DNA from 4 places in the Burkholderia sp. Ac-20345 genome. Region 4 is predicted to be linked to each of the others. Evidence: predicted binding sites of a transcription regulator. Region 4 holds the regulator's gene; each other region holds the start of a gene.
The links. Region 4 encodes FNR, which switches genes on or off when oxygen is low (the NO sensors DNR and NnrR bind a similar motif). Its sites were predicted from a motif close to TTGATNNNNATCAA; they were not measured.
Positions count from the first base shown of each region.

Region 1: G3O06_RS36800 (universal stress protein) is a predicted target of FNR. The motif match lies at 4,762-4,775, and genes of this name have one in related genera.
Region 2: clpB (ATP-dependent chaperone ClpB) is a predicted target of FNR. The motif match lies at 4,983-4,996, and genes of this name have one in related genera.
Region 3: adhP (alcohol dehydrogenase AdhP) is a predicted target of FNR. The motif match lies at 5,912-5,925, and genes of this name have one in related genera.

Region 1 covers NZ_JAAGPO010000172.1:15,244-22,822, reverse strand. Annotated here, with positions in the region: gene G3O06_RS36820 (LacI family DNA-binding transcriptional regulator) at 1-293, opposite strand, end outside; gene G3O06_RS36815 (porin) at 613-1,734, shown strand; gene G3O06_RS36810 (2-dehydro-3-deoxygalactonokinase) at 1,784-2,914, shown strand; gene G3O06_RS36805 (right-handed parallel beta-helix repeat-containing protein) at 2,917-4,695, shown strand; gene G3O06_RS36800 (universal stress protein) at 4,857-5,336, shown strand; gene G3O06_RS36795 (DUF2964 family protein) at 5,352-5,543, shown strand; gene G3O06_RS36790 (hypothetical protein) at 5,631-6,188, shown strand; gene G3O06_RS36785 (tetratricopeptide repeat protein) at 6,229-7,413, opposite strand.
Region 2 covers NZ_JAAGPO010000120.1:20,803-28,381, forward strand. Annotated here, with positions in the region: gene thrC (threonine synthase) at 1-1,271, shown strand, start outside; gene glp (gephyrin-like molybdotransferase Glp) at 1,505-2,752, shown strand; gene moaD (molybdopterin converting factor subunit 1) at 2,772-3,029, shown strand; gene G3O06_RS31850 (molybdenum cofactor biosynthesis protein MoaE) at 3,040-3,516, shown strand; gene G3O06_RS31855 (group III truncated hemoglobin) at 3,583-4,143, opposite strand; gene G3O06_RS31860 (Rrf2 family transcriptional regulator) at 4,396-4,911, shown strand; gene clpB (ATP-dependent chaperone ClpB) at 5,069-7,579, shown strand, end outside.
Region 3 covers NZ_JAAGPO010000053.1:21,357-28,935, reverse strand. Annotated here, with positions in the region: gene otsA (alpha,alpha-trehalose-phosphate synthase (UDP-forming)) at 1-687, opposite strand, end outside; gene G3O06_RS20275 (methyl-accepting chemotaxis protein) at 1,324-2,943, opposite strand; gene G3O06_RS20270 (TonB-dependent receptor) at 3,410-5,470, opposite strand; gene adhP (alcohol dehydrogenase AdhP) at 5,984-7,012, shown strand; gene G3O06_RS20260 (sialidase family protein) at 7,083-7,579, opposite strand, start outside.
Region 4 covers NZ_JAAGPO010000017.1:68,261-75,839, forward strand. Annotated here, with positions in the region: gene epsC (serine O-acetyltransferase EpsC) at 11-931, opposite strand; gene G3O06_RS09550 (hypothetical protein) at 1,069-1,302, opposite strand; gene G3O06_RS09555 (DUF3005 domain-containing protein) at 1,581-1,991, shown strand; gene G3O06_RS09560 (universal stress protein) at 2,539-3,006, shown strand; gene fnr (fumarate/nitrate reduction transcriptional regulator Fnr) at 3,110-3,856, shown strand; gene G3O06_RS09570 (LysR family transcriptional regulator ArgP) at 3,905-4,798, opposite strand; gene G3O06_RS09575 (LysE/ArgO family amino acid transporter) at 4,909-5,529, shown strand; gene G3O06_RS09580 (aldo/keto reductase) at 5,912-6,859, shown strand; gene G3O06_RS09585 (hypothetical protein) at 7,081-7,579, shown strand, end outside.

The sequences.
Region 1 (7,579 bases), on a different contig from region 4:
TCGGCATCGACGATCAGGACGACGAAGTCGTTGCGCTGCGCGATCCGGTTCACGCCCTTCACCATCGCGGTGAAGTACGGGTTGAGAATGTCCTGGATCACCACGCCGACCGCGCCCGTCTGGCCGGTGGCCATCGAGCGCGCGAGCGGGTTCGACTCGTAGCCGAGCTGCTCGATCGCTTCGGCAATGCGGCGCTCGACGTCGGGCGAGAAGCGCTTCGTCTTGTTGATGAACTTCGAGACGGTTCCGATGGAGACGCCTGCAGCGGCGGCGACTTCGTTGATCTTGGCCACGATGAAAGTGAGTGTCAGTGCATTTTGCCGGCGAGCATAGCATGCGCGCCGGCGGCGGCGACCGTGCGGCGGCATCGGAGGCATGCCGCGCGATCGGACTCGGTAGTATCCCTTGGAGGGCCAGAATTTTCTTGAAAATGCGCAACTGCGCGCCGACAATGAAAGCGCTTTCCCTTTTTCGCGAGCATAGCACGCGCGCATTCCGTCGGAGATATAACGGAAAACGACGCACGACAACCGCCGCGAAATTTTTTTGCCGTAGAGGGAAAGCGTTTTCCCAATCAGGCGAGACGTGAACGAAAATAAGGAGGAGATCTTGATGCGACAGTATGGGTGGATCGCGGCGCTGGCATTGGCGGTGCCGGCCGTGGCGCAGGCTCAATCGAGCGTCACCGTGTGGGGGCGTGTGGGCGGCGACGTGCAGTACCTGAGCGGCGTGCAGAATGGCCCGCATTCGACGGGATCGCGCTTCTCGGAAGGCAACGACTGGGGGACGAGCATCCTCGGCATCACCGGCAAGGAGGATCTCGGCGGCGGCAACCAGGCCGTGTTCTGGCTCGAATCGTCGATCAATGCGGCGAACGGCAACTACGGCGGCGGCGTGCTGTTCCAGCGTGGCGCGTGGGTCGGCTTCAGGAACGAGCGCTACGGCTTCCTGCGGCTCGGGCAGGGCTCGTTCATCAACAGCTATATCTGGTCGTACGATCCGCTGCTCGAGGAAAACTACTCGGTCGAGTCGCTGACGTCGTACCGGAACGGCCCGAAGCTGTCGAACGGGATCCGCTACGAATCGCCGAAGTTCGGCGGCTTCTCGTTCGCGCTGCAGGCGAACCTCGGCAACAGCTCGAACGGCTGGCTGCGCGGCTCGCCGAACAACGTGGGCGCGACGGGCCTGTCCGACGGCGCGACGGTGGCCTACACGCACGGCGACTTCGAGGTGCGCGCCATCTGGAACGAGATCCGTAACCAGTACGGCCGCGAAGACAACCTGTTCACCGCGTCGCAGGAAGCGTTCATCGGCGTGCGCGACCGCTTCGGCCCCGCGCTGGTGCAGCTCGGCTATACGCGCTACAGCGCGCCCGACACGCCGGCCGGCCTGTCGCGCACCGCGAACTACTACTGGGGCGGCGTGACGTACGACGCGACGCCGTTCCTGCATCTGCAGAGCGCCGTCTATTCGATGAAGATCGACGCGGGCCAGTGGACCGCCGACCACAGCGGCGAAGGGCGCTCGACGATCATCGGCCTGGGCGCGATGTACGACCTGTCGAAGCGCACGTTCCTGTATGCGACGGCCGCGCACGTGTTCAACAGCGCGGGGGCGAACCTGGGCGTGAACCCGCAGTCGCCGGGGCTCGGCAACGGCAACGGGCTCGGTGCGTCGCCGATGCCGGGGCACGGGCAGACGGGCGTCTACGCGGGTATCGAGACGCTCTTCTGATACCGGCTTGACGAAGCATCGAGCCGCAACCGTCAAACAGAGGAATCCTATGCAAGATGCAATACCACGGCCTGGCGGCCACACGCCGGTGCCGCGCCTGATCGCACTCGACTGGGGCACGACGTCGCTGCGCGCGTACCTGATGGCGGATGCGCAGACGGTGCTCGACGAGCGGGCCGCACCGAAGGGCGTGATGCAGCTGGGCGGCGCCGGTGCCACGATCGCCGATGCGTGCGATGCGGCGTTCGACGACGTGTGCGGCGCTTGGCTCGATGCGTGGCCGGCACTGCCGGTTGTCGCGGCCGGCATGGTCGGCAGCACGCAGGGCTGGCGCGAGGCGCCGTATGCGGACGTGCCGATCGATGCGGCGCGGCTTGGCGCATCGCTGCAGACGGTGCGCGCGCGGCGTGGCGTGACCGTCCACATCGTGCCTGGGTTGATCCAGCGCGGCGAGCTGGCGAACGTGATGCGCGGCGAGGAGACGCAAATCCTCGGCGCGCTGCAGGCGGGTGGTGCGGCGCACGGTTCGGCGTCGGTCCGGTGGATCGGTCTGCCGGGCACGCATTCGAAGTGGGTCGCCGTGCTCGGCTCGCGCATCGAGCGCTTCCGCACGTTCATGACGGGCGAACTGTACGCGCTGCTGTGCACGCACAGCCTGCTCGGCCGAACGATGCGGCCGTCGGGCGGATTCGCGCGCGACGCATTCGAGTGTGGCGTGCGCGCCGCGCAGGCTGGCCATGCGACGGGGCTGCTCGCGACGATTTTCGGCAGCCGCGCGCGGCTGCTGGCCGGCGATCTGGCGCCGGACGAGCAGGCCGACTACCTGTCCGGCGTGCTGATCGGTCATGAACTCGCGGGGCTGGCCGCCGAAGACGGCGGCCCGGGTGGTGCGGCCGGCGACGACGCGCTGCGACCGATGTTGATCGGCGACGCCGCGCTATGCGCGCGTTACCGGCATGCGGCATCGCTGTTCGGCTGGCCGCCCGTCGACACGATCGACGGCGCGGCGGCAGCCGGCCTGTGGGCGCTGGCCGAGCGGGCGGGGCTGCTGCCCGCGGCAAGCGAGGAGGGGGCGCCGGTTCGTATCGACGAACCGGCTGCCGGAATGAGCGGCCGGCACGCGGATCGACCTGCGGTCGATCCGGTGCCGGATCACGAATGCCCTATTTCGGGAGACTGACTTTGAAACACTGGAAGATTGTCGCAGCGCCGCTGATCGGCGCGCTCGCAGCATGCGGTGGCGGGGAATCGGCGGACGGCGTCGCGGCCGGGCAGCAGCTTGCCGCTGCGCCCGCGGCCGAAAAGGCGGCCGATGAGACGCCCGGCACGCTGCATGTCGACTGCTCGCTCGGTTCGAACGGAACGGGATTGCCCGCGACGCTCGGCTCCGCCGCGAATCCGATCCACGATCTCGCGACACTGAACCGGATCGTGCTCACGCCCGGCATGCACGTGCGCTTCAAGCGCGGCACGACCTGCGAGGGCAGCTTCACGCCTGCACCCGGCAGTACCGGCGCGGCCGGTGCACCGATCGTCGTCGACGCGTACGGCGACCCGAAGGCGCAGCGCCCCGTCATCGCGGCCGGCTGCGCCGATGCGGCGGCCGACCCCGACCAGTCGATCACCGAGCAGCACAAGACGCCGAGCGGGTTCAGCGGCTATTACTCGCTGTGCAAGTCGGACAACCCGACCGTGAACCGCGCGGCCATCTATCTCTTCAACACCCAGTACTGGGAAATCCGCTCGCTCGAGCTGACCAACGATGCGACGACGCCCGGCGGGCGCCTTGGGCTGTATGTGCGGCTCGAGGATTACGGCACGGGCAGCCACTATCACGTCGACGATGTGTACGTGCATCACGTGCGCGGCTATCTGAAAGACGTCGCCGGCAATACGGTCGGGTCGTACAAGACGACCGGCGGGATGCTGTTCGAGGTGACGCGCGACAACGAGGTCGTCGGCACGAAGGAGAAGCGCACCGGCTTCGACGATATCGCGGTCGAGAACAGCGAGATCTACAACGTCGACGCGGTCGCGCTGTCGACCCGGTCCGCGTGGATGTGCCGGGAGGGCGGCGCGCCGTGCGGCGACTATCCGCCGTACAAGGGCAATTCGGCCTACCTGACGAATCCGGCCACGCAGGCAGCGACGGACTATTTCCCGATGACGCGCGTCGTGTTCCGTAATAACCTGATCCACAACGTCGGCGGCGACGGCATCATCGTTCGCACGGCAACCGCGCCGCAGGTCGAGGCGAATCACCTGTATGACGTCTGGATGCGTGCGCCGGGCAACAGCGCCGGTGCGTGGGCGATCAATACGGACGATGCGCTGTTCCGCTACAACGAAGTCAACGGCGTGCGGCTGCAGAACAATATCGAGGCCGGCGACGGGATGGCGTTTGACGCCGATCTCGGCACGCGCAACACGCGCGTGGCCGCGAACTTCAGCCACGACAACGACGGCGGGCTGATGCTGTTCTGCGGATGCGGTTCCGACGGGCTGGGCCACGTCGCGCAGGAGACGGGGGCGATCGTCGAGAACAACCTGAGCCTGAACGACAAGCGGCGGATCGTGTCCGCCGCGGGATCGGCCGATTCGGTCGTGCGCGACAACGTCGTGATCACGCGCACGCCGGGCCTGATCACGCCGATCGTCGAAAACCTCAGCTACGCGAACGCGTTCCAGGTGACGGGCAACCGTTTCTACAACGCATCGGACAGCGGCGCGATTTTCCGGACGAAGAATCCGCAAGGCAGTTACGCGAACCTCGTGTGGAGCGGCAACACGTACTTCGGCTATGCGGCGGATCCCGAATTCACCGGGCCGAACTATCGTCACGGCGCCCAACCCGATACGGTGCTGCCGTTCGCGGGACAGGACGTGAACGCGGTCGCCAGCGCGTGGTTGCGGGACAGCGGGTTCGACGAGCACAAGTACCGCGCGCCGCACGCACGATGATGCAAAGGCCTCCGGCGCGGGGCGGCGCCCTGCGTCGGCTGGTCGCAGCTCGAATGCCGGCGCGACTTGATCGGCATCAACATTCGAACGAGCCATCCGCCGATGATGGTGACAGGCCGCGCGCGATCAGACGCGCGGCAAATCACCCCAGCGAGGTTCGCATGTACAAGAAGATCATGGTGGCCGTCGACGGCAGCGCTTCATCGAAACAGGCGCTTGCCGAGGCAGTGAAGGTCGCGCTGGCAGGCGACGCGCACGTCAGCGTCGTGTACGTGGTGGACAAGTCGGTGCTGTTCACCTACGCAGGCCGTTTCGACCCGCACGCACTGGTCGAGGAAATCCGCGACGACGGGCGCAAGGTGTTGCGCGAAGCCGAGCAGATCCTCGCGCTGGCCGGTGCGAAGGGCGAGGCCGAACTCGTCGAGACCGAAAGCATCGGCGAGGACATCGCGGAACGTCTGCAGCGCTATGTGAAGGAATGCGGGAGCGATCTCGCGGTGGTCGGCACGCACGGGCGGCGCGGGATCCGGCGCGTGTTGCTCGGCAGCGTCGCCGAGCGCTTCGTGCGCGGCTCGAAGTGCCCGGTGCTGCTGATTCGCGGCGACGATGACGACGTCGCGGCCGCCGCTGCGGCTGCTTGACGCGGCGGGTGCGCGATGATAAGCCGCCAGTACCGGATCGTCGTCGCGGCGATCGCCGTGTTCGTGTCGCTCGCGGGAATGATGGCCGTCGTGTCGGGGCTGCTGTTCGACAGCACGACGGCGCTGCGCGGCGGCGCGATCGCGTTGGTCGTCGGCGTGGCCGGCTTCGTCGTGATGCTCAACCCGGGTGCGAAAGGCGAGGAGTGACGCGTTACGTTGCATCTATCCTTGAAGGAATGCGCGCAGGCGCTATAGTGCTCGAAGAACGACAACAACAACGAGCGCACGATAAAAATGAAAACGAGGGACCTTGCGGCGGTCGGCGTCGTCATCGGCGTGGCCGTGCTGCCTGTATCGTCTTTGGCCGGAACGGCGGCGCCGGCCGGCTTCGGTTCGCATGCGTCGTCCGATGCATCGGCGGCGAGCGCTTCCGGCGCACCCGCGCAGCACTCGGCCGCGGACCGCTACGGCGATCACTCGACGGATTTCACCGATACGATCGGCGGCATCGATTCGCAAGGTGACGGTATCCGCGACGACGTCAGGAAATATATCGACGATCAATACGCGGACCCGGTGCAGCGCGCGGCGATGCGGCGCTATGCGGCCGCGCAGCGCGATTTCATGACGCACGGCGATACGCGCACTCGCGCGGTCGAAGGCTTGACGCGCGTATTCCGTTCGCTCGAATGCGTCAGGAAGCTGATGGGGCAGCCAGGTATCAATCAGTCGAAGATCATTGCTGCGATGATGTCGAACACGAAGCAGCGCTTCGTCGCCAACGGTCATGCGATGGCGAATGCGTCCGGGAACGTCTACATGCTGTCCCGCGACAATCCATGCAAGCCGTGACCGGCGTTGTCCCGACGATCACGGCTCGCGACACATACCGTTACGTGCCGCTTGTACCGGGCGCCGCCGCGCTGTCCGGGCCTGCCTGCACGTTCAGCCGCTTCAACGTTTCCGCCAACTCCCCGTTCTTCGGCTGAACCTTCCGCGCCTGCGCGAACACATCGCGCGCTTCATCCTGGCGGCCCAGTTTCCACAGCACTTCGCCCTTGTGCGTCAGCCCGGTCGCATGGGCTTCGCTTGCGTCCTTGTCCGTGTCGCCGTCTTTCGCGAAGATCGCGATCGAGCGGTCGAACCACGTCAGTGCCTCGTCGTTGCGGCCGAGGCGATACAGCGCCCAACCCTTGCTGTCGAGCGCATACGCATCGTTCGGCGATTCCGCGAGATGCGCGTCGATCATCGCGAGCCCGCGCTCGACCGCGACGCCGGCGTCGGCGAGCCGGTAGCCGATGTCGTTCAGGCGATCGTCGGGAATCCTGTCTAGATCGAGCGCGGCGGCCACGCGGCCCGCGTCGCGTTCGGCGATCGCGAGCGACAGCAGCTTGGCGACGATCTGCTGCCGCAATTCGCTGCTGATCCGGTCGCCGTTGGCGACCAGGCTGCCGAGGTATTGCGTGTACAGGTCAGGCGCACCCGGGGCGTTCGCGCTGTTCGCGATGGTCATACCCGGGCCCGCGCACCAGTCGGTGTCGGCCGTCCCGGCCAGCGCGCCGGCGTAAAGATTGACGTTTCGCGGCGTGCGCGATTGCGCGTAGTAGGTGTAGCCGTTCGCATCGGAATAGCCGCACGCGAGATATTCGTTCTCCACGTCCAGCACGTACGGGAAATGGCCGATCGGTTCCGAGCCGCCCGGCTCGACCAGCCGGAACGATTCGCCCAGATCGCCGTCGCCGACGATCGGGTTGAACACCCACTGCTTCTCCGGATGCCATTTCGGCAGCCGGACCCGGACGGTGCGCCCGGCCGCGTCGGTCGTGCCGAAGATCACGCTGTCATGCTGATCCGGCTTGACGGGCAGCCCCGCGATGACCTGACCGGGCAGGAACAGCCGGTAGCGCGCATTCGGCAGCGGCTGGTGCGTGACGGGGTCGCGCAGCACGAACTGGTGAACGTAAGCGCCTTTTCCGAACGACGCGGTCGGCGCGACGTAGGTGCGCGCGTAGGCGGCGGGCAGGGCGGTACAGCTCAAGGCCGCGGCAACGAGCGCGGCGAGAAGGCGGGATGTCATGAAATGGCGGTTCTTGTTGGTAAAGGTGTTATTGACCGACGGCCGGAAATGCCCTGAACGAACCGCGCGACCTTCGATATCCCGAAGCGAATACCGATACGGATGGCCGGATCGTCCAGCGCAATTCAATGCGGATCTCGCCCGCCGCAACGTGATGCGGGGAAGC
Region 2 (7,579 bases), on a different contig from region 4:
TGTCGAAGTTCTGCGACGACGTACCGGCCGACGACCTGCGCGCGATCACGCGTCGCACGTACACGGCCGACGTGTACAGCAACACGCGCCATGGCGAGAACGCGTCCGACATCACGCCGCTGAAGACGCTCGGCACCGAGAACGGCGCGCCGATCTCGCTGCTCGAACTGTCGAACGGCCCGACGCTCGCGTTCAAGGACATGGCGATGCAGTTGCTCGGCAGCCTGTTCGAGTACACGCTCGCGAAGCACGGGCAGACGCTCAACATTCTCGGCGCGACGTCCGGCGACACCGGCAGCGCGGCCGAATACGCGATGCGCGGCAAGGCCGGCGTGCGCGTGTTCATGCTGTCGCCGCACAAGAAGATGAGCGCGTTCCAGACGGCCCAGATGTTCAGCCTGCAGGATCCGAACATCTTCAACCTCGCGGTCGAAGGCGTGTTCGACGATTGCCAGGACATCGTGAAGGCCGTTTCGAACGATCACGCGTTCAAGGCGCAGCAGAAGATCGGCACGGTCAACTCGATCAACTGGGCGCGCGTCGTCGCGCAGGTCGTGTACTACTTCAAGGGTTACTTCGCGGCGACCCGATCCAATGACGAGCGCGTGTCGTTCACCGTGCCGTCGGGCAACTTCGGCAACGTCTGCGCAGGCCACATCGCGCGGATGATGGGGCTGCCGATCGCGAAGCTCGTGGTCGCGACCAACGAGAACGACGTGCTCGACGAGTTCTTCCGCACGGGCGCGTATCGCGTTCGCAGCGCCGAGAACACCTATCACACGAGCAGCCCGAGCATGGACATCTCGAAGGCGTCGAATTTCGAGCGCTTCGTGTTCGACCTGCTCGGCCGCGATCCGGCGCGCGTGATGCAGCTGTTCCGAGACGTCGAGGAGAAGGGCGGCTTCGATCTCGCGGCGAGCGGCGATTTCGCGCGCGTCGCCGAGTTCGGTTTCGTGTCTGGCCGCAGCAGCCACACGGACCGCATCGCGACGATCCGCGACGTGTTCTCGCGCTACGACACGATGATCGATACGCACACGGCCGACGGTGTGAAGGTCGCGCGCGAGCATCTCGACGCGGGCGTGCCGATGGTCGTGCTCGAGACGGCGCAGCCGATCAAGTTCGGCGAGACGATTCGCGAGGCACTCGATCGCGAAGCCGAGCGTCCGGCCGCATTCGACGGGCTCGAGGCGCTGCCGCAGCGTTTCGAGGTCGTGAACGCCGATGCACAGCAGGTGAAGGACTTCATCGCCGCCCATACGGGCGCATGACGCACGGCCGGGCCGCGGGCCCGGCTGCGCAGGACGGCCGGAATGCCGATTCGTCGAACGGATCGGGGTTCCGGCCGTTTTGTTTGGCGCCTCGGCATCGCACCGCTTGCGAAACAAGTGCCAGACCCGCACGTTCGCGCGAATCACAGTTTCCGCATGTCCGCCATATCGCACGCCCGCGCGACGGCGTCGCTACAATGACGTATTGAATCCAACGATCCCCGATTCCATCGATGTCGAACCCGAATCCCGCGGCGCCGCGCGCGCCGATGCTGTCGACCGCCGAGGCACTCGCCGCGTTGCTCGATGCCGCGAAGCCGTTGCCCGGCGCCGAAACCGTCGCCACGCTCGACGCGCTCGGCCGTGTGCTGACGGCCGACGTGAGCTCGCCGCTCGACGTGCCGCCGATGCATACGAGCGCGATGGACGGCTATGCGGTGCGCGTCGCCGACCTGCTGCATGGCGACCGGCGCTTGCCGGTGTCGCAGCGCATTCCGGCCGGTCATCCGGCCGCGCCGCTCGCTGCCGGCACGGCCGCACGGATCTTTACCGGCGCGACGGTGCCGCCCGGCGCCGACGCCGTCGTGATGCAGGAGCAGGCGTCGGCCGACGGCGACGCGGTCGAGATCCTGCACACGCCGAAGGCCGGTGAATGGATCACCGCGCAGGGCGCGGATATCCGGCAAGGGTCGGTGATCCTGCCGGCCGGCACGCGGCTCACGCCGCAGGCGCTCGGTCTGGCCGCGTCGGTCGGCTGCGCGCAATTGGCGGTCGCGCGGCGGATTCGCGTCGCGGTGTTCTTCACCGGCGACGAACTGACGATGCCCGGCGAGCCGCTGAAGCCCGGCGCGATCTACAACTCGAACCGCTTCACGCTGCGCGGACTGCTGGAGCGGCTCGGCTGCCATGTGACCGACTACGGGATCGTGCCCGATTCGCTCGCCGCGACGCGCGACACGCTGCGCGCGGCCGCGCGCGATCACGACGTGATCCTGACGAGCGGCGGCGTGTCGGTCGGCGACGAGGACCACGTGAAGCCGGCCGTCGAGGCCGAAGGGCGGCTCGCGTTGTGGCAGATCGCGATGAAGCCCGGCAAGCCGCTCGCTTACGGCGCGGTGCGCCGCGGTGACGATCGCCCCGATGCGCACTTCATCGGGTTGCCCGGCAACCCGGTATCGAGCTTCGTCACGTTCCTGCTGTTCGTGCGGCCGTTCCTGCTGCGCTTGTCCGGCGTGCGCGACGTCGCGCCGCGCGCGCTGTCGCTGCGTGCCGACTTTTCGCAGGGCAAGGGCGACCGGCGCAATGAATTCCTGCGTGCGCGCGTCAACGCGGCCGGCGGCCTCGACCTGTTCCCGAACCAGAGCTCGGCGGTGCTGACGTCGACGGTGTGGGGCGACGGCCTGATCGACAACCCGCCGCAGCACGCGATCAGCGCCGGCGAGACCGTGCGTTTCATTCCGTTTTCCGAACTGCTGTCGTAACGCGACGGCTTCCCGAACCATGAAGATTCAACTGAAATTTTTTGCAAGCGTACGCGAGGCACTGGGCGTCGCCGACGAGCAGGCCGACGTGCCGGACAGCGTCACGACCGTGGGCGACGTGCGCGCGTGGCTGCGCGTGCGCGGCGGTGCGTGGGCCGAGACGCTCTCCGAAGGGCGCGCACTGCGCATGGCGTGCAACCACGAGATGACCGATCCCGATACGCGGCTCACCGAAGGCTGCGAAGTCGCGTTCTTTCCGCCGGTGACGGGCGGTTGAGGCGCGGGCGATGGCAACGGTACGAATCCAGACCGACGACTTCGACCTGAACGCCGAAGTCGCTGCACTGCGCGCGCGCAACCCGAAGATCGGCGCGGTCGCGTGCTTCGTCGGCACGGTGCGCGACCTGAACGAAGGCGATTCGGTCGCCGCGATGGAGCTCGAGCACTATCCGGGGATGACCGAGAAGGCGCTCGAGAAGATCGCCGCCGAGGCCGGCCGGCGCTGGCCGGGCATCGACGTCGCAATCGTGCATCGCGTCGGCAGGCTCCTGCCGCTCGACCAGATCGTGATGGTCGCAACGGTTGCGTCGCACCGCGGCGACGCGTTCGCGTCGTGCGAGTTCGTGATGGACTACCTGAAGACCGAAGCGCCGTTCTGGAAGAAGGAAACGACGCCGGATGGCGAGCGCTGGGTCGACGCGCGCAGTACCGACGATGCCGCGCTCGCGCGCTGGGGCATCGAATCGGGCAATACGCGGCGCTGAGCACGGCGTCCGGGTGATGCGGCGAAGTGCCGCATGCGCGCAAGCATCGCGCGTGACGGCTGGCCGTTACGCGTCCGGATCGCTGCTGCGCCCGATGATCTTCGTCGGAAACGGCTCGCCGCGGGCACGCGACGGCAGCGCGTGCGGATCGTCGCCCGCGTCGCGACGGCGCGGCGCGATTGCGTCGAGCAGCGCCTGCTGCTCGGGCGGAATCTGATAGTCCCAGCCGAAGCGGCTCAACTGGAGGCTCTGCGCGATCCGCAGCGCCGGCTCCATGAAGCGGATTGCCGCGGGCGGCGCGTAGCGCGCCTCGACGGTCTTCAGGAACAGCGACAGCCAGCGGCTGAAATGAGCCGGCTCGATCCCGTCGAGCGGCTGGTGCGCCTGCTGCACGTTGCCGCGATAGCCCTTGGTGCCGAGCACGAGGCTCGACCAGAACGTGACCATCTTCGGCAGGTGGTCGTCCCAGCGGCCTTCCAGCTTCGCGTCGAACACGGGCCCGAGCAATGGATCGGCGCGCACGCGGTCGTAGAACGCGTAGACGAGATCGCGGATGTTCTCTTCGGTCGGCTCGGTGTCGCGAGGGCGGGCCGGTGCGGTATCGGGCGAGGCAGGCAGGACGGTCATGGCAAAAAGGGCCGGCAGAAATGGGCAACGATGGGGCGGCGGCGTGGGCATCGAACAGGACGCCGGCCGGATTTTGTCGCAAAATAGCGTCCAACAACCCCTGAAAAACGTGTAAGTGTCACGCATCTTATTGCGCGCGCGCCATCCCGGCAACCCGGGGCCGCGGAACAGAGCCGTCAACCGGCCCCGCGCGCATCCTGATCGGCTCGGCTCGCGTAATCGGGGCACGATCGTTTCTTTCCGTATTCGCTCATGAGACTCACCGACTACACCGACTATTCGCTGCGCGTGATGCTGTACCTTGCCGTGCGCGGCGAGGGGCTCGCGACGATCCAGGAGATCTCGGATGCCTACGGCATCTCGAAGAACCATCTGATGAAAGTCGTACAGCAGCTCGGCGAGCTGGGATGGGTCGACACCGTCCGTGGCCGCAATGGCGGACTGCGGCTGTTTCCCGAGTCGCTGCAACTGACCGTCGGCCAGGTCGTACGTGCGACCGAGAGCGATTTCGCGCTGGTCGGCTGCTTTGCGGCCGAGGGCGAGTCGCGCGGCTGCGTGATCGAGCCGCAGTGCCGACTGAAGGGTGTGCTGGCGGCCGCGCGCGATGCGTTCTTCGCCGAACTCGACCGTCACACGCTCGGCGAGCTGGTCGAACACGCTGCGCCGCTCGTGGCGTTGCTCGGCATCCGTCCGGTCGCGCTCGTGCGTGCCGCACCGTCGACGGACGACGCGCCTGCAACCGTCGAGCCGCCGTCGACGGCCGGCTGATACGCGCTCGCCGCGCTTCTCGATCCGGCAGTGGCCCGCCCCGGGGTCGCTTCAAGGCTATCTATCGTTTTTTGCGCTGAATCAACCCGAATTTCGCTTGAAAGCCGCATAACCATCCTCATCTTGGTGTTAATCGAAAATTGGAGGTCTCGACTAAATGAGAATCGACAAGCTCACCACCAAGTTCCAGGAAGCACTCTCGGACGCGCAAAGCCTCGCGGCAGGCCGCGACAATCAATACATCGAACCCGTTCACGTTCTCGCGGCGCTGGTCGCGCAGCAGGACGGTTCCGCCCGCTCGCTGATGTCGCGCGCGGGTGTTCACATTCAGGCGCTGCAAGGCGCGCTGAACGAGGCCATTTCGCGCCTGCCGCAAGTGACGGGCACGGGCGGCGACATCCAGATCGGCCGTGAACTGGCCGGGCTGCTGAACCAGGCCGACAAGGAAGCGCAGAAGCTCAACGACACGTTCATCGCGAGCGAGATGTTCCTGCTCGCCGTGTCCGACGACAAGGGCGACGCCGGCAAGCTTGCGCGCCAGCACGGCCTCACGCGCAAGGCGCTAGAAGCCGCGATCGCCGCGGTGCGCGGCGGCTCGCAGGTGCACAGCCAGGACGCGGAAAGCCAGCGCGAGGCACTGAAGAAATACACGGTCGACCTGACCGAGCGCGCCCGTGCGGGCAAGCTCGATCCGGTGATCGGCCGCGACGACGAAATCCGCCGTTCGATCCAGATCCTGCAGCGCCGTACCAAGAACAACCCGGTGCTGATCGGCGAGCCGGGCGTCGGCAAGACGGCGATCGTCGAAGGGCTCGCGCAGCGGATCGTCAACGGCGAAGTGCCCGAGACGCTGAAGGGCAAGCGCGTGCTGTCGCTCGACATGGCCGCGCTGCTCGCGGGCGCGAAGTATCGCGGTGAATTCGAGGAACGCCTGAAGGCGGTGCTCAACGACATCGCGAAGGACGAAGGCCAGACGATCGTCTTCATCGACGAAATCCACACGATGGTCGGCGCGGGCAAGGCCGAGGGCGCGATGGATGCGGGCAACATGCTGAAGCCGGCACTGTCGCGCGGCGAGCTGCACTGCATCGGCGCGACCACGCTCGACGAATACCGCAAGTACATCGAGAAGGATGCCGCGCTCGAGCGCCGCTTCCAGAAGGTGCTCGTCGACGAGCCGAGCGTCGAGGCGACGATCGCGATCCTGCGCGGGCTGCAGGAGAAGTACGAACTGCACCACGGCGTCGACATTACCGACCCGGCGATCGTCGCCGCGGCCGAGCTTTCGCACCGCTACATCACCGACCGCTTCCTGCCGGACAAGGCCATCGACCTGATCGACGAAGCCGCTTCGAAGATCAAGATGGAAATCGATTCGAAGCCCGAAGAGATGGACAAGCTCGACCGTCGTCTGATCCAGCTGAAGATCGAGCGCGAAGCCGTGAAGAAGGAGCAGGACGAAGCGTCGCAGAAGCGCCTGCAACTGATCGAGGAAGAGATCGAGCGTCTCGGCCGCGAATATGCGGACCTCGAGGAAATCTGGACCGCCGAGAAGGCCGCGGTGCAGGGCAGTGCGCAGCTGAAGGAAGAGATCGAGAAGGTGCGTGCGGACATCGCGCGGCTGCAGCGTGACGGCAAGCTGGAGAAGGTTGCCGAGCTGCAGTACGGCAAGCTGCCGCAGCTCGAGGCGCAGCTGAAGCAGGTCACGCAGGCCGAAGAGCAGGAGCAGCACAACCCGACGCGTCCGCGCCTGCTGCGCACGCAGGTCGGCGCGGAGGAAATCGCGGAAGTCGTGTCGCGTTCGACCGGGATTCCGGTGTCGCGAATGATGCAGGGCGAACGCGAGAAGCTGCTGCACATCGAGGAAAAGCTGCATGAGCGCGTGGTCGGCCAGCACGAGGCGATCGGCGCGGTGGCCGACGCGATCCGCCGTTCGCGCGCGGGTCTCGCCGATCCGAACCGTCCGTACGGCTCGTTCCTGTTCCTCGGCCCGACTGGGGTCGGCAAGACCGAGCTGTGCAAGGCGCTGGCGTCGTTCCTGTTCGATTCGGAAGAACACCTGATCCGCATCGACATGAGCGAGTTCATGGAGAAGCACAGCGTCGCGCGGCTGATCGGCGCGCCGCCGGGCTATGTCGGCTACGAGGAAGGCGGCTACCTGACGGAAGCCGTGCGCCGCAAGCCGTACAGCGTGATCCTGCTCGACGAGATCGAGAAGGCGCATCCGGACGTGTTCAACGTGCTGCTGCAGGTGCTCGACGACGGCCGCATGACGGACGGGCAGGGGCGCACGGTCGACTTCAAGAACACGGTGATCGTGATGACGTCGAACCTCGGCTCGCAGGTGATCCAGGCGATGACGGGTGCGCCGCAGGAAGAGATCAAGGACGCCGTGTGGCTCGAGGTGAAGCAGCATTTCCGCCCCGAGTTCCTGAACCGGATCGACGACGTCGTCGTGTTCCATGCGCTCGACCGCAGCAACATCGAGTCGATCGCGAAGATCCAGCTCGCACGCCTGCACGACCGGCTCGCGAAGCTCGACATGGCGCTCGACGTGTCGGAGGCGGCGCTCGAACAGATCGGCAAGGTCGGCTACGATCCGCTGTTCGGTGCGCGTCCGCTGAAGCGCGCGATCCAGCAGGAGATCGAGAACCCGGTCGCGAAGCTC
Region 3 (7,579 bases), on a different contig from region 4:
CGGGAACGCGCCGGCCGACAGCGTGCGGCCGAATGCGCGCAGGCGGCCGTCGGGCAGCCGCGCGGCACCGGCTTCCGCTTCGACATAGTGCTCGAAGTGGAGCAGATCCGACTCGGTCTGGAAGCCGACGAGATCGTACGCGAACAGCGAGCGCATCAGCCATTCGTGTTCCGGGATCGCGGCCATGATCGGCGGCGGCGGCATCGGGATGTGCAGGAAGAAGCCGATCGGATTCGTACAGCCCATCGCGCGCAGTTCGGCGGCGAGCGGAATCAGCTGGTAGTCGTGGACCCAGATGGTGTCGTCGGGCCGCAGCAGCGTGCGCAGCTTGCGCGCGAATAGCTGGTTGACGCGCCGGTAGCCGTCGGCGAAGCGGCGGTCGAACTGCGCGAGATCGAGCCGGTAGTGAAACACCGGCCACAGCACGTTGTTCGAATAACCGAGGTAGTAGGCGTCGTAATCCTGCGGGTCGAGATCGATCGTCGCGAGCTGGATGCCGCCGACGTTCTGGATCTGCACCTCGTCGCCATGCGTGGGCTGATCGTCGCCGCCGCGCAGCCTCCCGCTCCAGCCGAACCAGACACCGCCGGATTCCTGCAGGCTGTCTTTCACGGCGACGGCGAGCCCGCCGGCCGCGGCTTTACGGGGATCTGCAATACGATTGGATACGACGACGAGTCGGCTCACCAGCTCTCCTGACGATTGTTGGGGGAAAGGTTTGTGCGGCCGTGGCGCGAGAAGCAGACGCCGCCATCGACACGCGGTGCGCGAAGCGATGGGGCCGCAATACGATCGGACGGGAGTCAGGGCACGCGATTCGCCGTCCGAACGGGGAGTGCTCTTTTAAGCATACTCGTCATTCGTTCGATTTAAAAGTCTGCATCGGCGAGCGATGCGCGTGCGAATGCAGCGCGATCTCCATGTCGCCGGTGTGGCAACGCGAGAGACACGCGCGGGATCGAAACTTGCGCCACGCTGCAAACGCAGCATGCGTCATGCAATGCGGAGGAGGAGAACGCATCGCGCGAGATCGGTCGTGACAATGCGCCTTTCCGGATACACGCACGATGCCGCGCCGGTCGGTAGAAACGACCGGCGACGATGCAGCGATGCCGATGTGCGAGCTACATGTACGCGTGCCGCGAGCGTGCGACGCGAATCGGCGAAGCGCGACGTCGTGCATGCGAACCGGCCGCGCCGGACGGCGACGATGCACAGCCGCACCGCGTGCCGTGTGCCGCCGCGCTTCGCGCGGTGCGCGCAAGCGTGACGCAGGCGGGGCGGCGGAACAGTGTGCGCATCGTCGTCTCCTTGCGGCATCCGTTACGCGGTGGCCGGTTGCCAGTGATGTGCGGCGGGCGCTTGCGCGTGCGCGTTCGGCGACGTCACGTGCGAGCCGGACGGCATCCGGAACGCGGCAACCGTTTCGGACAGCTCGCGGCCTTGCGCCTCGAGCGACTTCGATGCGGCCGCGGCCTGCTCGACGAGCGCGGCGTTCTGCTGTGTCGTCTCGTCCATCTGCGTGATCGTCAGGTTCACCTGGTCGATGCCGCGGCTCTGCTCGGCCGATGCGGCCGCGATCTCGCCCATGATGTCCGTCACGCGCGCAACGGCCTGCGTGACGTCCGACATCGTCTTGCCGGCTTCGCCGGCGAGTGCCGAGCCGTCGCGGATCGTCTGCACCGACGCGGAGATCAGTTCCTTGATCTCCTTCGCCGCCGTCGACGAACGCTGCGCGAGACTGCGCACCTCGCTCGCGACGACCGCGAAACCGCGGCCCTGTTCGCCCGCACGCGCCGCTTCGACGGCCGCGTTCAGCGCGAGGATGTTGGTCTGGAATGCGATGCCTTCGATGATGCCGGTGATGTCGGCGATCTTCGACGAGCTGTGGCCGATCTCGGTCATCGTGTCGACCACGCGGCCGACCACCGAGCTGCCGCGATGCGCGACATCCGATGCGTTCGCGGCGAGCGTGCTCGCCTGTTGCGCGTTCTCGGCATTCAGCCGCACCGTCGACGTGAATTCCTCCATCGTCGCGGCGGTTTCCTGCAGCGATGCGGCTTGTTCCTCGGTGCGCTGGCTCAGGTCGAGGTTGCCCGACGCGATCTCGCTCACCGCATGCGCGATGCTGTTCGACGAATCGCGCACGCGGCCGACGATGCCGATCAACCGCTCGTTCATCGTCCGCAGCGCGTCGAGCAGATCGCGTGTCTCGTCGTTGCCGCTCACGTCGATGCGGCTGCCGAGATCGCCGTTCGCGACCGTGCGCGCGACGTCCACGGCCGAGCCGATCGGCACCGTGATCTTGCGCGTCAGCCACAGGCCGCCGCAAACCGCGACCGCGACGGCGACCAGGCAGATGCCGGCCAGCAGGTTGCGCTCCATCGCATAGCGATCGGCGAATTGCTGCGCGATCGCGAGTTCGCGTTCATGCGTGTAGGTTGCGTAGGCGTCGGTCGCGCGTACCAGCTGCGCGAGCAGCGGGCGGCAGTTGTCGTCGATGTCGGCGGTCGCCTCGTCTTTCTTGCCGGCCTGCGCGAGCCCGACGATGCGCAGCGCGACGGGCCCGTAGCTGCCTTCGATGCGCACGATGTCGGCCACCAGTTCGCGCGCGCGATCGGAGGTGTCGGTCGCGTTCGCCATCATGTCCTTGAGCTTCGCGAGACGTTCCTGCACGTCCTTGTGCGCCTGGTTCACTTCGGCCAGTTCGAGCTCGAGGTCGGACGGTTTGGTCACGAGCACGAGGTTGCGCGCGGCGATCGCGCGCCGGTCGACTGCCGTACGGATCTGCGCGGACATGTTGGCCCGCGCGCTGACGCCGTTCATGTAGCGGGAAAATTCGGCGTTCGTATCGGATAGCGCCTTGAGTGCCATGCCCGACACGATCACGACGACCGCGGCGAGCAGGCCGAAGCCGCCAAGGAGTTTGGTCTTGATGCTCATTCTGGCGATTTTCACAGTGTGCCTCTGTGCGTGTGGTTGACGAATTGAATTTATTGTTCGACCAGATACGGGCTCGTGCCGGCATTAACGGGTATACGGGATGATTCTTTACCCTTCGAAAACCCTGATATTAGTTTTTTTAGCGCTGGAATCGTTGCCAGGTGGGCGTTCCTGATTTTGATCAAGATTCGGCTGAGCGCCCGTGATTCAAAGGTTTATACGTGGAATTTGAAACCGGTTTTCTTGGGTGAAACAAAAACAGGCTTTTTGATAATAATTGTCTGATGAATTTGTTTCGATTTATGGGTAAATAAAGGAATTTCGTTGCGGCCTAATTGGGGAGGGAGCCGATGCGCGTTATCGGCGTGTGCCGCGCAATTGGCGGTAATGGCCGATTAACGGAAAATCGCGGCGGAAAGGGGCGCCGGAAAGCGGCCCGCGGCGGGCGCCGCGGGCCATGAGGGGGTCAGAACGTGGTGCGCAACCCGGCCATCGCGCTGCGGCCGCCCGCAGGCGCGAAGCCGCGCACGACCGAAGTCGAATAGCGGATTTCCTGATTCGTCAGGTTGTCGCCGCGCAGGTAGGCAAGCCAGTGCGTCGGGCCGACGCGGAACTTGTAGGTCAGCATCACGCCGAGCGACGTGTAGCCATCCGTCGAAAAGTCGTTGTCGGGCACGCGATGCTGCGACCACGCATGCGTGAGCTGCGCGCGCGCGCCGAACGGGCCGTAACCGTAGTCGGCTGCGAGCGTCGCGCGCAGCGGCGCGATGCGCGGCAGCGGCTGGCCCGTGTCGACGTTGCGTGCATGCGTGTAGTCGGCCGTCAGTTCCAGGTCGACCGTATGGCCGCGCCGCGCGAAGGCGCGCCACTTGCCGTCCAGCTCGATGCCGTAGAACTCGGCGCGCACGCCGCGGTAGATCGCCTCGTTGAGCGAGCCATCGGTACCGGGCGCGACCGGTTCGCCGTCGTCGTTCACCACGCGGCCCGTGTTGTACTCGGCCAGGTAGTTCGAGAAGCGGTTGTAGAACACGCCGACGCTGCCGCGATTCGGGCCGCTCGCATAGCGCAGCGACAGGTCGGTCGACACGGCTTTTTCCTTCGACGCGTTCGGGTTGCCGATCAGGAACTGGCCGGTCGCATCGTGCGGGCCGTTCGAATACAGCTCGTAGAAGGTCGGCGCGCGTTCGGTGTACGCGACGTTGGCCGCCACCGACCACACGGGCGTCAGCGAGAACAGCGCGCCGGCCGACAGGCTGCCCGCGTTGAATTCGCGTGGCTGCGCCCCCGCGAATTTCTCGACGCCGGCCGGATCGGGATCGACCTTCACGTGCTCGAAACGGCCGCCGAGGCTCAGCTTGAGCGCCGGGACGACCTGCCATTCCTCGAGGCCGAATAGCGCGACGCTGTTCGTGCGCGTGGACGGCACGAGCATCTCGTCGCCCAGCGCGGAGAACGTGTTCTGGCCGAACTGCACGCCGATCGCGCCTTCGAACGGGCCGATCTTGCGATGGGTTGCCTCGATGCGCGCCTCGTAGCCGCGATTGCGGAAGGTGGTCGCGGTTTCGCCGTTGTCGACTTCCTTGTGGCGGTAGTCGGTGTACGCGAAGTCGAATTTCAGCTTCGTGAACGGCCCGCTCAGGTTGCGCACCTCGGACGCGAGCGCGAGGCGTTCCTGGCGCATCCGCAGCCGCACGTCGCTTTCCGCGACGGAGCCGTAGTTCGATTCGTAGCCGCTGTAGGACAGCCCCGCGAAGCCGTCCGCCCACGTGTACGACGCGCCGACCGCGCCGCCGTGCACGCGGCCGTCGCTGTTCGGCACGTTGCCTTCCGGCTGCGGCGTGTCGGGGCCGTCGATCGCGCGTTGCGCGCTGCTGCGCGCGTAGCCGGGAATCCGCAGCTTGCTCGTTTCGCGGTCGAATGCGTCGACGTGGAACGCGAAGCGGCCATTGCCGCCTTCGACCTGCGCGGCGCCCGCGCGTACCGAGTTCGCTCCGCCGTAGCGCGCGTCGAGCGCACCCGTCACGCCCTGGATCGCTTCGCGCGGAATCCGGTTGTCGATCGTGTTGACGACGCCGCCCACCGCGTTGCCGCCGTACAGCAGCGCGGCCGGGCCGCGCACGATCTCGACGCGTTCGACCGACAGCGGATCCTGCGGCACCGCATGGTCGTACGACAGCGACGACGCGTCGTAGGCCGCGACGCCGTTCTGCAGCAGCCGGATCCGGTCGCCGTCCATCCCGCGGATGATCGGGCGGCCGACCATCGGCCCGTAGGTGGTGGTCGACACGCCGGGCAGCCCGTTGAGCGTTTCGCCGAGCGAATCGGCCTGGCGGCGCGTCAGCGCATCGCCGGAAAGCTGGACGGTCGGCGCGATCAGTTCGTTGTCGCCGAGCGGGTTCGCGGTCACGAAGATCGGGGCAAGCGAGGTGGTCGGCGGCGTATCGGTCTGCGCGTGCGCGACGGCGGCGAACAGCATCAGCGACAGGGACGAGAGCGGGCGAAGCGGTAGACGAGGGAGGTCGCGCATGGTCGGTGAATCGGTTGGAATCGGATCGGATAACGAGCGATGCGGATCACGGCTGGATACGATATATTGTTGCGTCTGCGACGCGCAGTGACCCGTTGGAATATGGCTCGGCGAGGCTCGACCACCCAAAGTGGAACGGCGTCAGGCGGACGAGCACGCGGAATGATATGTTATATCATTTCAAATTCCAAGCCGGATGGCAGGATCCTGTCGGGTTTCTGTCGGATGAGTGAAATGGTGGCGGGAGCGGAACGTGTCCGTGCAGGGTTCGTGTCGCCCGCATTCGATGTCCGTTGAAGCTGCCCGCCGGGAAACAGCCATACGGTGATCGATGTGGCGGTCGTGGATTTCCTCTCTCGCATCAGGATCCGGTGCATTCCGGCGTCATGCCCTGGTGCGACGCCTTGAAGCAGCGGCCGTCGCCGCGCATCGTCCCGCGCATTGACGCGCATCAACGTCGCTCGATTCCGAAACCGGATACTGGATCGCTCATCGACCAGGCAGGAGCGACCCATGACCCAAACCATGAAAGCGGCCGTCGTGCACGCATTCGGCGAACCGCTGCGCATCGAGGAGGTGCCCGTGCCGACGCCGGCGCCCGGCCAGATCCTCGTCAACATCAAGGCTTCGGGCGTGTGCCATACCGACCTGCACGCGGCCGATGGCGACTGGCCGGTCAAGCCGACGTTGCCGTTCATTCCGGGTCATGAAGGTGTGGGCATCGTCGCCGCGGTCGGCGCGGGCGTCACGCACGTGCGCGAGGGGGACCGCGTGGGCGTGCCCTGGCTCTACACGGCCTGCGGTCATTGCGAGTACTGCCACACCGGCTGGGAGACGCTGTGCCATGGCCAGCAGAACACCGGCTATTCGGTGAACGGCAGCTATGCGGAATACGTGCTGGCCGATCCCGACTACGTCGGCCATCTGCCCGCGCAGGTCGCGTTCGACGAGATTGCGCCGATCCTGTGCGCGGGTGTCACCGTCTACAAGGGCATTCGCGTCACCGATACGCGCCCGGGCCAGTGGCTTGCGATCTCCGGCATCGGCGGCCTCGGGCACGTGGCCGTGCAGTATGCGCGTGCGATGGGCCTGCACGTCGCGGCCATCGACATCTCACCCGACAAGCTCGCGCTGGCACGGCAGCTCGGCGCGGAACTGACGATCGACGCGTCGATCGACGATCCGGCCAAAGTGATCCAGAAGGAGATCGGCGGTGCGCACGGCGTGCTCGTCACGGCCGTGTCGCGCAGTGCGTTCGCGCAGGCGCTCGGGATGGTGCGGCGCGGCGGCACGGTGGCGCTCAACGGCTTGCCGCCCGGCGATTTCCCGTTGCCGATCTTCTCGACCGTGCTGAACGGCATCACCGTGCGCGGGTCGATCGTCGGTACGCGGCGCGACCTGCAGGAATCGCTCGATTTCGCGGCCGACGGCCTGGTGCGCGCGCACATCCATCGCGACCGGCTCGGCAACATCAACGACGTGTTCGCGAAGCTGCGCGAAGGCAAGGTCGACGGGCGCATCGTGCTGACCGACATGCATTGATGCCGCGCACGCCGGCCACGACGCCGCGCGACAGGCGACGTCGCGCGGTGCCGTGGCGGCCAGGTGTGCGTTACTGCGCGAAGAACACGTCGGTGCGGTTCGTCAGGTTGCCCGCGTTGGTCTGGACGAAGAACGGATGGAACGACGACGATGGAAGCACGTCGAGCCCCTGGTAGTCGCCGATGAAGAAACCTTCGGCGTTGGGTGCGAGCTTCATGTCGAACGGGCCGCCGACGCGCCGCTCGTCGGTGAACGTGGTACCGCCGTCATGCGAGATCTTGCGCCAGAAGCCGGTTGGCAGCGTCGTAGTGTTGCCGGCCTGCAGGTCGCGGAAGTCGTAGTAGGTGACCATCACCGCCCCCGTGTTGTTGACGCGCACCGATGGATTGAACGCGGGGCGTCCGGTCGGCGTGTTCAACTGTTGTGGCGTGCTCCAGGTCGCGCCGCCGTCCTTCGACGTCGATACCGCAATCTCGTCGTACGTGCCGCCGTTGAAGCGGCTGTCCTGCCACACGACGTACAGTTGCCCCGATGCGGGATCGATCGTGGGTTCCGGAATGATGTCGC
Region 4 (7,579 bases):
GCGCGCCGCGTTACGGCTTCTCGGCGCTCCCGCCTTCGCGTACCTTGCCCTGCGCGACGCTCGTGCCGGGCGGCACGCTGTGCGTGAGCCACACGTTGCCGCCGATCACCGAACCGCGCCCGATCGTCACGCGGCCGAGAATCGTCGCACCCGCGTAGATCACCACGTCGTCCTCGACGATCGGGTGCCGGGCATTGCCCTTGACCAGCGCACCTTCGCCATCGGCCGGGAAGCTCTTCGCGCCGAGCGTGACGGCCTGGTACACGCGCACGCGCTCGCCGATGATCGCCGTCTCGCCGATCACGACGCCCGTGCCGTGGTCGATGAAGAAGCTCGGGCCGATCTGCGCACCCGGGTGGATGTCGATGCCGGTAGCCGAGTGGGCGATTTCATTGATGAACCGGGCCAGCAGCGGCACACCAAGCCGGTGCAGCGCATGCGCGAGCCGGTGATGCATCATCGCCAGCACGCCCGGGTAGCACAGCAGGATCTCGGTGATGTGCTGCGCGGCCGGATCGCCCGCATACGCGGCCTGGATATCGCTGACGAGCAGCGCACGGACCGCCGGCAACTGCCGGCCGAATTCGCGCGCGATCTCGAACGCGCGTTCGTCGAGTTCGGCGAACGGCGTATCGGCATGCTCGGGCAGGAACGGCAGCGCACGGCGGATCTGTTCGGACAAAATGCGCAGCGTGCTTTCGAGCGTGTGGCCGACGTAGAAATCGACGCTTTCGTCGGTCAGATCCGGTGCGCCGTAGTGCGTCGGAAACATCGACGCGCGCAGGCCGGTCACAATCTTGCAGATTGCATCGCGCGACGGCAGTTCGCGGATGCCGCGCGGATGGCGCGTGCGATGGAGTTCCTCGCGCGACTCGCGCAAGCCGGCGACGATTTCTTCAAGGCCCCACTGACGGGCGGGTGATGTCGACATATGCCAATGCAGGCGGCCGCGCTCGGTCGCACGGCCGCTAATAAAGTGACGGGTTCCGCAAGATTACCGCGTTTTTTGTCCGGGAGCGGCACGCCAGGGCTCGGCCGGACGGCCGATGGTGCCGAATCGCGGCGGCGTCAGATCGTGATGCTGCTCGCGTCGATCCAACGCACGGCCCAGTCGCGCGCGTGCGCGATTGCGTCGCCTTCGTCGTTGAACTGGAGCTCGATCGGAAAAAATCGGTTCGCAACGAGCTCCCCGTCGCTCGATCGGGAGATCACGACGTAGGGCTTGAATGAACCGTCACTGGCGCGCGCGGGCGCGCAGTTCAACAGATAACCGCGGTGCGTGAAGGCAGTAGTCGCTTGCATGAATCCGCCACCTCTAGTCCCTTGCTTTGTTGTTCACTACCCGTCTTTAAGGGTGCTGCGGCCCCCCGGCGCGGGCAGAGGCGGCGCGACCGAATCCCCTGTCGCCGCTTCGCAGGAAAAGAATCATACTCTGTAGAAAACGCGTCTTCTAGCTGAAATAAATCACGACAAATCAGTGCGCGTCGCGCGACCGCGGCGATCGCCCGCGCGCCTTTTCCCGTCACGCCCGGAACGGGATTTGCTTCGATCCGGAACGCTTCGCCGCGAGGAGAGCCGCGATGGAATCATCCGGTCAAACCGATCGTTCGCGTCCGCGCAGCATCGAGCTCGACAACGACGACACGCACGACAGCACGGTCGACACCGACGGCAAGAACCGCGAGGCGTCGCGCCTTGCCGGCGGCGGGCCGATCTCGCCCGACCAGATCACGGGCAGCAACGCGTCGCTCGACAATGCGATGCCGGAAGCCGGCGACGGCTTCGCCGGTTTCGACAGCCGCCCCGGCGGCAATCATCCGGCGTTCGCGCTGCGCGCCGGCTACATGGTGATCGAGAAGGGCTTCGACGCACCGCTACCCGTCAGCGATGCGCAGTTAGGCCCCGTTCACCGGATGTACGGCAGCGCGTACTGGCCCGGCCACCAGCGGCGGCCGGAGCGCGTATTCGAGCTGACGGCCGTACCGAGATAGCCGGCGCGGCGTTTGAATCGATCGTTCGTTTGCGAACCGCCATCGGTCGACAGCCGATGGCTGAGGATCGGCGTGCGCGACTACCGTACGCCGACCGTGCACTGGTCACTACGCGATGCAAAAGCGAACGATTCCGCGCAACGGCACCGGCGATTTCGTGCATGCCGTGAATCGCAGCGACGCACATGCGTTGATCGAGGTCATGTCGAATCGGCTCGATTGCGATTGAATGGCGATGCGGGCGATGCATCCGCGTGACTGTCGCGCCGTGTCGATGCGATCGGCACGCACGGCGATGCGCATGTACGTGCCGCACGCGACACCGATGCTCACGCATGCCTTCCCGCCAACGATGCGAACGACGGCGGCGACCATACCGCACGACACAAGTCGCGCGGCGCGGCATGCGCCACGTGCATGGAACGCGCCGCCGGCACCTCACTGCAAAGTCCCGGCCATTGGTTTACTCTGCCTCGCAGCATTGCGCATTGCCCAGCCCGATCGGCCATCCGGCCGACTTCGTTTCAACCCGCCACTCGGAGACACTATGTACAAGCGTATTCTGGTTGCCGTCGACGGCAGCGACACGTCCCGCCATGCGTTCGATGCCGCACTGGCGCTCGCGAAATCGCACGGCGCCGAACTGCAACCGTTCTACGTCGTCGAGAACGCCGCGATCTACTACAACGTGCCCGGCTACGATCCGTCCGTGCTGCGCGACCAGCTCGTCGCGCAGGGCAACGCACTCGCGAAGGATTTCACCGTGCTGATGCAGGCAGCCGGCGTGAAAGGCGAGACGAAGCTGAGCGAAGCGACATCGCTCAACGACGTATCGTCGCTGATCCTCGACGGCGCGAAAGCGTTCGATGCCGATCTCCTCGTGCTCGGCACGCACGGCCGCCGCGGGTTCCGCCGTCTCGTACTCGGCAGCATCGCCGAGCAATGCGTGCGCCATGCGACGTTGCCCGTGCTGCTGATTCCGGCGGCCGCCAACGTCGACGAACCGGCCGCGTAAGCCGCGTTCGGCATGTGCGGCCGGTCGCGACGTTTTGTCACCCGACAGCGGCAAGTTGCGGTGGGACAATGATTCCGTCGATTCAACGCCGGAGTAAACGATCATGCTGACGCCCGTCGCCACACGTCCCGCCGCCACGCCTCATGCCGGTAGCTGGGCTCCTCGCCAGGCTGCGCACTGCTCGACGTGCGCCATGCGGCACCTGTGCATGCCGCAGGGCCTGGCGCCCGAAGCGCTCAGTCGCCTCGAGTCGGTCATCTGCGCGGCACGCCCCGTCAAGCGCGGCGAAGCGCTGTTCCGCGAAGGCGACGCATTCGACAACCTGTACGCGGTGCGTTCGGGTTCGCTGAAAACGGTCGCGACGCGCCACGACGGCCGCGAGCAGGTCACCGGCCTGCATCTCGCCGGCGAAGCGCTCGGCCTCGACGGCATCTGCGACGACACGCATCCGCGCACCGCGGTCGCGCTGGAAGACAGCTCCGTCTGCGTGATTCCGTACAGCGCGCTCAAAACGCTGTGCTCGGAAGCCGGCTCGATGCAGTTGCGCATGCACAAGCTGATGAGCGAACAGATCGTACGCGAAACGTCGCAAACGATGCTGCTCGGTTCGCTGAATGCCGAAGAACGCGTTGCGGCCTTCCTGCTCGACGTATCGTCGCGTTACCTGAAGCGCGGTTACTCGCCGTCGGAATTCAACCTGCGGATGACGCGCGAAGACATCGGCAGCTACCTCGGCATGACGCTCGAAACGGTCAGCCGCACGCTGTCGAAATTCCAGAAGCGCGGCCTGATCGAAATGCAGGGCCGCCACGTCCAGATCGTCGATTTCGACGGCCTGCATCACGTCTGATGCCGCACGGCGCGCACCGCTCGCGCGCCGCCTGCATCGCGTCGTCGATCAGTCGAGAAACAGCGCGGCGCGCGCCTTCAGCGCCGCGCTGAAATCGTCGAGCCAGCCGATCGACAAACGCCAGCTCTGCCAGTAAAGGTCGATGTCGATCGTTCGCCCGCGCGACATGTCGACCAGTTCGCCCGCCGCCAGCTGACGGTCGACCATCCGGTCCGGACACATTCCCCATCCCAATCCCGTTTCGCACGCACGCAGGTAGCCCGCGACGTGCGGTATCCAGTGCTGCGGCGGATCGAGATCCGCGCGCGTCACGCGCCGGATGAAACGCGCCTGCAGCCCGTCCTTCGGATTGAACATCACGCACGGCGCGCGGCGCAGCGCATCACGCGTGATGCCCGCGCCGAAGTAGCGTTCGTAGAACGCCGGCGAGCACACCGCGCGATAGCGGATACGCCCGAGCCGCTCCGACCGGCACCCCTGGATTGGCTCGGCCTGCGCGGTCACCGCGCCCTGCACGCTGCCGTCGCGAATGCGCGAGGCCGTGTAATCCTGGTCGTCGATCACGAGGTCGAGCAAGGTCTCGCGCTCCATGCAGAACGGCCCGACCGCGTCGATGAACCACGTCGCGACGCTGTCGTCGTTGACGGCCACGCGCAACGTCGGCCATGCGCTCGCGATCTGGCCGGGCAGCGCCGGCATCCGGCCGCCCAGCTCGGCCTCGAGCAGTTGCACGCGCTCGGTATGCCGGCACAGCAGCGCACCCGACGTCGTCGCGACGCACGGCTGCCCGCGCTTGACGAGCACGCTGCCGACCCGCTCCTCCAGCAATTTCACGCGCTGCGACACGGCCGACGACGTGACGTTCAGCTCCTTGGCCGCACGCTCAAACGAGCCGTGCCGGATCACGGCCGCGAGGGCATCGAGCAACGCGTAGTCGAGCATTAGATTTCCTTAATCTGCATTAGGTGAATTAGCTTCTCTTATTTTCATGCTGACCGCAGACTAGCGCTACCCGATTCATCCGTCTACTGCTTCCACTGCTGTCACCCACCATGAACTGGCTCGCTTTTTCCCACGGCGCCGCACTCTGCGGATCACTCATCGTCACCATCGGCGCGCAGAACGCCTTCGTGCTGCGGCAGGGCATCATGCGCTCGCACGTCGGCAAGATCGTGCTGCTGTGCGCGCTATCCGACATGATCCTGATCGGCGCGGGCGTCGGCGGCGCATCGGCGCTCGTCGAACGCTATCCGACCTTCGTCCACGCGGTGCTGTACGTCGGCCTCGCGTATCTCGCGTGGTTCGGCATCAACGCACTGCGCCGCGCGTTCAAGCCGGGCCACGAAACCCTCGACGTGCGCGGCGACGCGGTCGCACCGCCGCCGCAGAGCGGCCTGGCAATCGTGCTGATGACGCTCGCGTTCACGTGGCTCAACCCGCACGTGTATCTCGACACGTTCCTGCTGATCGGCACGGCTGGCGCACGCGAGCCGGAAGGCGCGCGGCTCGCGTTCGCGATCGGCGCGATGACGGTCAGCGTCGTGTGGTTCCTCGGGCTCGGCTACGGTGCGCGACTGCTGGCGCCGTGGTTCCGCAAGGCGGTGGCGTGGCGCGTGCTGGATGGCGCGATCGGCAGCATGGTGCTGTTCCTAGCGGCCGTGCAGTTGCGCTGACCGGCTCATCGTCACACGGGCGGCCGCTCGCCGCCCGTCGTCCCACCCGCTTTGGCGCAAAGCCGGAGCATCCACCTTCCCCTCCCGCCCGCTTCCGCCCACGCGCCGTTCCGCGTCCCGTCGCGCCAGCCGCGACAAAAATCGGTTCCCGATCGAACGCAGCCACACGAAGTGCTCACGTAACGAACGAGGCGTCCGTCATCCGCGTCAGGTCGTCCGCCATCGCGGCGGTACGCTGCCTGCACGATTCGGAGCGATCGGCGAGAATGTCCGGCGTCCCGCGACAACGGCGTGACCGCACCACGTACCCGTCGTCTCGCCGCGATCGTCTCGGCCCATCCCGCAGTTCCATTCCGTCACCCCGCAGAAATCGGAGCAGAACATGGCACTACGCACCCTCGGCACGTCGAACATCCAGGTTTCGCCGCTCGCGTTCGGCGGCAACGTCTTCGGCTGGACCGTCGACGAGAACACGTCGTTTGCGCTGCTCGACGCGCTCGCCGACACCGGCATCAACTTCATCGACACGGCCGACGTCTATTCGGCCTGGGCCCCCGGCAACAGCGGCGGCGAATCGGAAACGATCATCGGCAAGTGGCTCAAGCGTTCCGGCAAGCGCGAGCAGGTCGTGATCTCGACCAAGGTCGGCCTGCTGGCCGCGCGCGCGGGGCTGACCCGGGACAACATCCTGAAAGCCGCCGACGATTCGCTGCGCCGCCTGCAGACCGACTACATCGACCTGTATTTCTCGCACAGCGATCTCGCCGATACGGCCCCGCTCGAGGAAACGCTCGGCGCCTATCAGACGCTGATCGACGCGGGCAAGGTGCGGATCATCGGCGCATCGAACTACAGCGGCGCACGCCTGCGCGAAGCCGCCGACGTCAGCCAGCGCGACGGCCTGCCCGCGTACCAGGTCATCCAGCCCGAATACAACCTGCTCGATCGCGCCGACTACGAACGCGATCTCGAACCGGTCGTGCGCGACCTGAAGCTCGGCGTCGTCAACTACTACGCGCTCGCGAGCGGCTTCCTGTCGGGCAAGTACCGCAGCGAGGCCGACCTGAAGAAGAGCGTGCGCGGCGATCGCGTCGCCGGGTATCTCAATGAACGCGGGCTGCGCATCCTCGCGGCGCTCGATGCGGTGGCGGAAAAGCACGGCACGCAGCCGGCCGCGATCGCGCTCGCATGGCAGATCGCGCGGCCGACGATCACCGCGCCGATCGCGAGCGCGACGTCGCTGGCGCAGCTGGCATCGCTCGGCGAAGCGATCCGTGTTCAGCTCGATCAGGACGACATTCGCCGGATCGACGAGGCCAGCGCAATCTGAGGTTGTCGGCATCAGGCCGGTCGATCGGATCGCGCAGTCCGCGCGGTTCCGCGACCGGACTGTGTCGTGTGCGTTCCCTTGTCACCGCATTCGCGGATGCGGGTCATTCGGGCGTGGCGGATGAATACAATGGCGTGCATCCCGGCGGCCAGCCGCGCGACTCGACACGACCGGACCGATATCCGCGACGCCCGAACCAACACCACGCACAAAGACCGCCCATGCCCCGGAACACCCGCCGTGCCCGTTACGCCCGCTCGTTCACCGCGACGATCGCCGCGCTGCTCGCGTGCGCGCCAGCCGTGTCTCGCGCAGGCTGGTACGAAGTCGCGAACTACACGGGCACGATCGGCACGGCGCCCGTTCACGTCTCGCTGCAGACCTACGACGCCATCAACCGCAACGACGCGGGCCGCTGGCGCGTCGACGGCAGCTACTACTACGACGCGCATCGCAAGCCGATCCCGTTGCGCGGCCACCGCGAGCCAGACGGCCGCGTGACGCTGTGCGAAGCATCGCCGTCCGCATCGAACGCCGATTCGCCGGTCGTGCCCGCCGCATCGCCGTCGCGGCCGAAGCCCTGCCCGATCGCGCTGACCGTCGCCGGTAAAACGGCAACCGGCACCTGGGACGACGGCCACAAGACATTCCCGATCACGCTGAACGAAGTCGGTCGACTGAACGACAACGATCAGGATCACCTCCAGCTCGACGGCACCG